DNA from 4 places in the Buttiauxella sp. BIGb0471 genome. Region 1 is predicted to be linked to each of the others. Evidence: predicted binding sites of a transcription regulator. Region 1 holds the regulator's gene; each other region holds the start of a gene.

The links. The regulator PurR, encoded in region 1, represses purine synthesis genes. The targets are predictions, from matches to a motif close to CANGCAAACGTTTGCNTG.
Region 2: the regulator PurR is predicted to act here: its motif matches at 1,309-1,326, upstream of gltB (glutamate synthase large subunit).
Region 3: the regulator PurR is predicted to act here: its motif matches at 1,124-1,141, upstream of M2371_RS20225 (NCS2 family protein).
Region 4: the regulator PurR is predicted to act here: its motif matches at 1,269-1,286, upstream of pyrD (quinone-dependent dihydroorotate dehydrogenase).

Annotation. Positions count from the first base shown of each region.
Region 1 is NZ_JANUEU010000001.1:952,264-954,474, reverse strand. It holds gene purR (HTH-type transcriptional repressor PurR) at 293-1,318, shown strand; gene punR (DNA-binding transcriptional activator PunR) at 1,398-2,211, opposite strand, start outside.
Region 2 is NZ_JANUEU010000003.1:616,526-618,736, forward strand. It holds gene M2371_RS13615 (TIGR01212 family radical SAM protein) at 1-677, opposite strand, end outside; gene gltB (glutamate synthase large subunit) at 1,358-2,211, shown strand, end outside.
Region 3 is NZ_JANUEU010000008.1:100,630-102,840, reverse strand. It holds gene M2371_RS20225 (NCS2 family protein) at 1-1,072, opposite strand, end outside; gene gltS (sodium/glutamate symporter) at 1,302-2,211, shown strand, end outside.
Region 4 is NZ_JANUEU010000002.1:383,212-385,422, reverse strand. It holds gene pyrD (quinone-dependent dihydroorotate dehydrogenase) at 164-1,174, opposite strand; gene ssuE (NADPH-dependent FMN reductase) at 1,422-1,997, shown strand; gene M2371_RS08275 (sulfonate ABC transporter substrate-binding protein) at 1,990-2,211, shown strand, end outside.

The sequences.
Region 1 (2,211 bases):
AAACTCCTTTTAATTACCTTACAATCGGTGTGTCAGAGTGATTTTCCCACAACCAGAAATAAAAATCCTCCTGGTTTTAACCTGATATCGCTTTTCCCTCTTCCACTTTTCTTCCGGATAGGCCAAAATCCCTCGCTAATTTATTGCGTACCATCAATTCTATGCCCTCCTTCCGTTTTATGTCGCAATCCCGGCATACCCGCAACCCAAACGTTGCCTCAGGAGTCAGTGTACGCAAACGTTTAACATATTAGTTATCAGGAGTTTACGATATGGCCTGGAGTGAAATTTAATGGCGACAATCAAGGACGTGGCGAAGCGCGCAAACGTTTCCACTACAACCGTATCACATGTGATTAACAAAACTCGCTTTGTGGCGGAAGAGACTCGCAATGCGGTCTGGGCGGCAATCAAAGAATTGCACTATTCACCCAGTGCCGTCGCACGCAGTCTTAAAGTTAATCACACCAAAACGATTGGTCTGCTTGCCACTTCCAGCGAAGCCCCTTATTTCGCCGAGATCATCGAAGCCGTGGAAAATAGCTGCTTTGAAAAAGGCTATACCCTGATTCTGGGCAATGCGCACAACAACTTTGAAAAACAGCGCGCTTATTTATCAATGATGGCGCAAAAGCGCGTCGATGGTCTGCTGGTGATGTGTTCTGAGTATCCGGAATCACTGCTGACCATGCTCGAAGAATATCGCCATATCCCAATGGTGGTGATGGACTGGGGCGAAGCTCGCGCAGACTTCACCGACTCTGTGGTCGATAACGCGTTCCACGGCGGTTATCTGGCCGGGCGTTATTTGATTGAACGTGGCCACCGTGAAATTGGCGCCATTCCGGGCCAAATGGAACGTAACACCGGCGGCGGTCGTCATGCAGGCTTTATGAAAGCGCTGGAAGAAGCCGGTATCGCCATTCCAGAAAACTGGATTGTTCAGGGCGACTTTGAGCCAGAGTCTGGCTACCGTGCGATGCAGCAGATCCTCGGCCAGTCTCATCGTCCAACGGCAGTATTCTGTGGCGGGGATATTATGGCAATGGGCGCGATTTGTGCCGCTGATGAAATGGGTCTGCGTGTGCCGCAGGATATTTCAATTATTGGCTACGATAACGTGCGTAACGCCCGTTTCTTCTCGCCAGCCCTGACCACCATTCACCAGCCAAAAGATTCGTTGGGTGAAACGGCGTTTAACATGTTGCTGGACAGAATCGTCAACAAACGCGAAGAGTCGCAGTCCATTGAAGTGCATCCGCGCCTGATTGAACGCCGCTCCGTAGCCGACGGCCCGTTCCGCGATTACCGCCGCTAAAATAGCGTAGGTCGTACAGCAGCGTCATCCGACAGTTCTGACGTAAATGGTGGATGACGCCTACGGCTTATCCACCCTACTAACTCTGTGAATCAGCGCTGTCAGGCTCCTGCAACCACTCCTGATTCATCGTCTCACTATCTCCCAGATAATCTAATAACCAGGCTAGCGCGGGTGACGCATCATTTTGCTTCCACGTCAGGCAACACGCGGCATCCGGGAATGGGTTATCCAGCGTCAGCTCGCACCATTTACCAGAATCTACCCACGGTCTGGCGATATGCAATGGCACCATACCGATACACAAACCTGCACTCAGGCAATCGGAACCCGACTCCCAGTCTGGCACCACTACACGCCGCTGGTTATCCAGCAGCCAGGTAATACGTTTTGGTAAGGAACGCGAGGTATCTTCCAGAACCAGCGACGGCCAGGCACGTAAGTCGTCATCACTTAATGTACCGCCTTGTACCGCCAGGGGATGATTTGCAGCCACCACGCAACGCCAGCTCAGTGTCCCCATGTCCCGGAAGGCAAAACGCCCACCGACAGGAATGGCCTGCGTTGCGCCAATCGCAACTTCAACGCGCCCATCCGCCAGCGCGTCCCACACACCGTTAAACACTTCCTGATAAATATGCAGCTCGATATCCGGGAAATGACGGTAGAAATCCAACACCAGCTGGCGCGTGCGCTCCGGTTTTACAATATTATCGACCGCAATCGCCAGGTGTCCGCGCCATCCATTTGCGATCTGCTGGCACTGCTGCCGTGTCGTCATCATTTTTTTGATAACAGAGCGCCCTTCCTTCAAAAAAAAGACGCCTGCGGGGGTTAATTCGACATCACGATGACGGCGTTCAAACAGTGGAACTGCCAACCACTCTTCCAAT
Region 2 (2,211 bases), on a different contig from region 1:
TTAGCCATCGTGCTGCCACTCACTATGTGCAGAGGGTGGAGCTTGATGCCATCAATGCCGGTTTCAACCACTTTATCCAGCGTCTCCATGCAGTGCTCCTGCCCTTCACCCGGCAGGCCGACAATCAGATGGCTACAGACTTTCAGGCCACGTGCGCGAGCGCGGCGAGTGGTTTCCTGATAACAGGCAAAATCATGCCCGCGATTGATACGATGCAGCGTTTTATCATGTGCCGTTTGCAGTCCCAGTTCTAACCAGACCTCATAGCCTTTTTCATGATATTCACTGAGCAAATCCAGCACGCTATCCGGTACGCAATCCGGGCGTGTCCCGACGCATAACCCCACAATGCTCGCCTGGCTGACAGCCTGTTGATACATCGAGCGCAGCACCTGCACTTCGGCCCATGTGCTGGTGTATGCCTGGAAATAGGCAAGGTAGTGTTGAGCGCGATTGACGAGTTGCGACTGGCGCTCGAGTTGGTCGGCGATAGAGTGATTTTGTTGGGCTTCATCCGCAAATGACGCAACATTGCAGAAAGTACAACCGCCACGACCAATTGTGCCATCACGATTTGGGCAGCTAAAACCGCCGTGCAGCGTGAGTTTATGGACTTTATGACCATACCGACGCTGAAGATCGCCACCAAACATATTGACTAATTTTTGTAACTGCATAATCTGATGGGCCGCCCTGTAAAAGGGACGTAGCCTGCCATTATCTGCCCAATTTAGCGATGACCTGGATCAATCGCTCCGGCGCAGCTTTATCTATTGAATATAAATTCACAATTAGTGCAATTTTACGCATCTAAAAGATGATTACTTTTCCTTATGTTGACCCGCTATTTTTAAAGAATATGTCACCTTGTGAAAAACAGTGTCATACAACACGCGAAACCGCGTTGTTAGCATAAGATCCTGCCAATAACATCATTGCCAGCATGGTCTGGAATTTTGCAGCCTCTCATACAGTGAGAGAGATCACATAACCCAAGCGATTCCCCTGCCGTTTAAATACGATAAAAATGATAATAAAATGTTTAATTTCATAATGTTAAATGTCATTTAGCACATATTCGTATAAATAAGAATGCCATTTGACCTGTGTGCGCTTTCCCGATAACTTGGAAATCCGCTGGAAGCTTTCTGGATGGGTTCTGTGCCCATCATATTTATGCAGTAATTAAGATTCCCTCTAAAGCAAGTCCTCAATACTTGTGCAACCGGATGCGTTAGACATAAAGAGGGCGACACGCGAGGTAAGCGTAGATGCGCAAACCCCGTCGCCATGCCCTTGCTGCGTCTGGACGCAATCGGTATCGGGAATCACGTAGAGCCTGGGGAGGTTCACTGATATGTTGTACGATAAATCCCTTGAGAAGGATAACTGTGGTTTCGGCCTGATCGCCCACATAGAAGGCGAACCTAGCCACAAGGTAGTGCGTACTGCTATTCACGCACTGGCCCGAATGCAACACCGTGGAGCAATCCTCGCCGATGGTAAAACCGGTGATGGTTGTGGCCTGCTGTTACAAAAGCCTGACCGTTTCTTCCGAATCGTTGCGGAAGAGCGTGGCTGGCGTGTGGCAAAAAATTATGCCGTCGGCATGATTTTCTTAAATAAAGACGACGCTCTGGCGAGCGCAAGCCGCCGCATCGTTGAAGAAGAGTTGCAAAACGAGACCCTGTCGATTGTTGGCTGGCGCGAAGTGCCAACCAATGAAGACGTACTCGGTGAAATCGCCCTCTCCTCAAAGCCTCGCATCGAACAAATTTTTGTTAATGCCCCGGCTGGCTGGCGTCCACGTGATATGGAACGTCGCCTGTTCATTGCTCGCCGTCGCATTGAGAAACGTATTCAGGACAAAGACTTCTACGTATGTAGTCTTTCAAACCTGGTCAATATCTATAAAGGTCTGTGTATGCCGGCAGATTTGCCGCGCTTTTACCTGGATCTGGCGGACTTACGCCTGGAATCAGCAATTTGCCTGTTCCACCAGCGTTTCTCCACCAACACCGTGCCACGCTGGCCGCTGGCTCAACCGTTCCGCTACCTGGCACACAACGGTGAAATCAACACCATCACCGGTAACCGCCAGTGGGCGCGTGCACGTACCTATAAATTCCAGACTCCACTGATCCCAGACCTGCATGACGCAGCGCCATTCGTTAACGAAACGGGCTCTGACTCAAGCTCCATGGACAACAT
Region 3 (2,211 bases), on a different contig from region 1:
TCAGCGCAACGACAAAACCGACATAACGGCTGGCAACGCCAGTAAGCTGAATCACGCCGTTGTTCTGGCCGAAGCAAGAGTTAGGGAAGGTATTGAACACGGCGGAAACGCAGGAATTCAGGCCGTTCGCCAGCACGCCACCTTTCAGGCGCTTCATATACAGCGGGCCAGAAACCGGCTGTTCGGAAACGTCAGACGTTGCCGTAATATCGCCGATGGTTTCCAGGGACGTCACCATAAACACCAGCATCAGCGGGATAAGCAGATTCCAGTCAATGCCCAGGCCGTAGTAGAGCGGGGTTGGCACCATGATCAGGTCTGTATTGGTTGATGGCGCGACGTTCGGCAGCATGCCCATCGCCCAAGCCAACGCATATCCTACAGCCATCGCGATAACAAGAGACGCCACACGTAAGTAAGGGTTTCGCTGGCGGTTAAGCAAGATAATGACCAGCAGCACGGCACCTGCCAGCAGCAGATTTTTCGGCGCGCCAAAGGTGTGGTCGCTCATTGCGCCGTAGCCACCGCCAATAGATGTCAAGCCAACCTGAATCAGCGACAGGCCGATAATCATCACCACTACACCAGAAACCAGTGGCGTAATAATGCGACGAGCCAGATGCAGAAAGCGCGACAACAGCATCTCTGTGCAGCTTGCCAGCATCAACGTGCCGAAAAGTGCGGCCATCATGGTCGGGACATCGGCACCGCCATTTTTCAATGCCATGCCGCCCATAATCAACGGTGAAACAAAGTTAAAACTGGTGCCCTGAATAGACAGAAGCCCAGAACCAACCGGGCCCCAGGCTTTAATCTGGATGATCGATGCTACGCCTGAGGCGAACAAAGACATGCTGATAATGTGTTGGGTATCTTCAGCCGGAAGTCCCAGCGCCTGGCAAATCAACATCGCAGGCGTGATAACCGCTACAAACATCGCTAACAAGTGCTGTCCAGCAGCAAAAAGAGTTTGTGGAAGAGGCGGGCGATCCTCGAGGCGGTAGATCAATTCACTGGAATGAGTCTTGGCAATCGGTTGCGCATCGTCTGACTCAACAGCATTAACAGACATCGGAAATTATCCCCAGGAGAAAAAACGGTGATTTTAGCGGACTGAATGGTAAAAGCAAACGTTTGCTACCGAAGTTTCATAAGATAAAAAGTGTATATAACGAGCTTTTTATATAACTTTCAGCTGTTTTTTGGTTAAAATCCAGCTGCTGACTTTTCTAAACCCTGAAATTCCAGTGAAGGATAATTAAAAGCGTCTGTGAGAAATATGCGCAAACAGGAGCACTTCTATGTTTTATCTCGACACACTTTCTACGCTTGTTGCCGCAACTCTCGTGCTGTTACTGGGCCGTAAAATGGTCCATACCATTCCGCTGTTAAAAAAATACACTATCCCTGAACCGGTGGCGGGTGGACTCTTAATCGCTCTGGCCTTGTTGGTGCTCAAAAAGAGCGTCGGCTGGGAATTTGAATTTGATATGAGCCTCAAAGACCCTTTGATGCTCGCCTTCTTTGCCACCATCGGCCTTAACGCTAATCTTTCCAGCCTGCGTGCGGGCGGCAAAGTTGTCGGTATTTTCCTGGTTGTGGTTGTTGGTTTGTTGGTGATGCAAAACGCCATCGGTATCGGTATGGCGAGCTTGTTGGGTCTTGATCCATTAATGGGATTACTGGCAGGTTCTATTACGTTATCAGGCGGGCATGGTACGGGAGCGGCCTGGAGTAAACTGTTTACCGAGCGCTATGGCTTCCAGAACGCCACTGAAGTTGCGATGGCTTGCGCAACGTTTGGTTTAGTGTTGGGCGGTTTGATTGGCGGGCCGGTGGCGCGTTATCTGGTCAAACACTCATCCACGCCAAATGGCACACCTGAAGATAGCATTGATCCCACCGCTTTTGAAAAACCGGCTGTCGGGCGCATGATCACCTCCATGGTGATGATTGAAACCATTGCGATGATTGCTATCTGCCTTACCGTGGGTAAGTTTGCGGCCCAGCTTATTCAAGGCACGAGCTTTGAATTACCGACGTTTGTTTGCGTGTTATTTGTTGGGGTTATCCTCAGCAACACACTCTCACTGCTCGGCTTCTATCGGGTATTTGAACGTGCAGTTTCCGTGCTGGGGAACGTCTGTTTGTCACTGTTCCTCGCTATGGCGCTGATGAGCCTGAAGCTGTGGGAGCTGGCTTCTCTGGCGT
Region 4 (2,211 bases), on a different contig from region 1:
ATTATTACCTTCTCTCTTCTTCCCGCGATTAAAAATATCCTTATCGCCGCTTCGTAAATGAACACATTAATAAAAGACCAATATGTTCAAATTAGCAACAGTGATGGAATATAAAACAACCGGAGCAGGAAATAAAGCTCCGGTTGTCTGGAAAGTAAAATGATTACAGACCTGAAATGATTTCTTTAATCAGCGGTGGGCCTTTAAATATGAAGCCGGAATATATTTGAACCAGTGAAGCGCCAGCCGCCATCTTCTCACGCGCGGCAATCACTGAATCAATCCCACCGACGCCAATAATCGGCAAGCGACCATTTAATTCTTGCGACAGGCGGCGAATAATTTCGGTACTTTTTAACTGAACCGGGCGACCACTTAATCCACCCATTTCATCGCAATATTTCATGCCCTGAACCAGGCTACGATCCAATGTGGTATTGGTGGCAATTACCCCATCAATATTATGGCGAACTAAACTATCAGCCACCTGGATCAATTCTTCTTCAGAAAGATCCGGCGCGATCTTCACGGCGACCGGCACATATTTATGGTGCAATGTCTGAAGTTCCTGCTGCTTATTTTTAATCGCAATTAAAAGATCGTCTAAGGCTTCGCCGTATTGCAGCGTACGTAATCCAGGGGTATTTGGCGAAGAAATATTGATCGCGATATAACCCGCATAGGGATAAATTTTATCCATGCAGATCAAATAATCGTCTTTGCCTTGCTCAACTGGAGTGTCTTTATTTTTGCCGATATTGATGCCCAAGACCCCATCGAAATGAGATTTTTTGACATTCTCAACCAGGTTATCAACCCCGAGGTTATTGAACCCCATGCGGTTAATTAAACCTTCAGCTTCTACCAGACGAAAAATGCGTGGCTTATCATTTCCAGGCTGTGGGCGAGGCGTGACGGTGCCAATTTCAATGGAGCCAAAGCCCATGGCACCCAGCGCATCAATGCACTCACCGTTTTTGTCCAGACCTGCGGCCAGACCCAATGGGTTCTTAAACGTCAGTCCCATGCACGTCACAGGTTTTGACGGCACATTTTGCCGCACCAGCCATTCGAGAGGTGTACCTGTTACACGACGCAATTGCTGAAATGTCACTTCATGAGCGCGCTCTGGATCGAGCTTGAATAGGGCTTTACGAACGAAGGGGTAGTACATGAACTCTCCTGGATTCCCGGTATGCAAACCGGGGCAGTATTATTAACGATAACGCCCCTGAATGGAATTGACCTGCAACAAAAAACACCGAATCAACGCAAACGTTTTCTTCTCTTTGTCCTTTATGCGATTTCTGGCAAATGAAAACCAGATAAATCATTTAGTGGAATAACACTTCTGCGCGAATATCACACTCAATTGTTATCAATGTTACCTAAAAGCAAACATTTAGTTATAAGGAAACAATATGCGTGTGATAACCCTGGCTGGAAGCCCGCGCTTCCCCTCTCGTTCCAGTGCGCTGCTGGAATATGCCCGCGAAAAATTAAGCGCTTTGGATATCGAGGTATGTCACTGGCATCTAAAGAACTTCGCTCCAGAAGATTTGCTGTACGCCCGTTTCGACAGCCCGGCACTGCTCGCGTTAATTGAACAATTACAGCAAGCCGATGGGGTGATCATCGCAACTCCTGTCTATAAAGCTTCGTTTTCCGGTGCGCTAAAAACCTTGCTCGATCTGCTGCCTGAACGCGCGCTGGATAAAAAAGTCGTTCTGCCTTTGGCAACTGGCGGCACCGTGGCACATATGTTGGCGGTCGATTACGCCTTAAAGCCTGTGCTTAACGCCCTGAAAGCTCAGGAAATCCTTCATGGCGTATTTGCCGACGACAGCCAAATTGCGGATTACCAGCACAAACCGGTGTTCAGCAATAACTTACAACAGCGTCTTGATAGCTCGCTGGAAACGTTCTGGCAGGCACTGCACCGCCGGGAATTTATCGTCACCTCCCCTTTTAAGGCGCAAGGAGTTGCCCATGTTTAATCTGCTAAAACGAACCGCGCCCTGGCTGATGCTGACTGGCGCTCTGAGCCTCAGCGCCACCCTGCACGCCGCAGAAACCGGGCCAGAACAGTTACGCATCGGATATCAAAAAGGTTCTGTGAGCATGGTGCTGGCAAAAAGCCATCAACTGCTGGAAAAAGAGTATCCGCAAACCAAATTCCAGTGGATTGAATTCCCGGCTGGCCCGCAAATG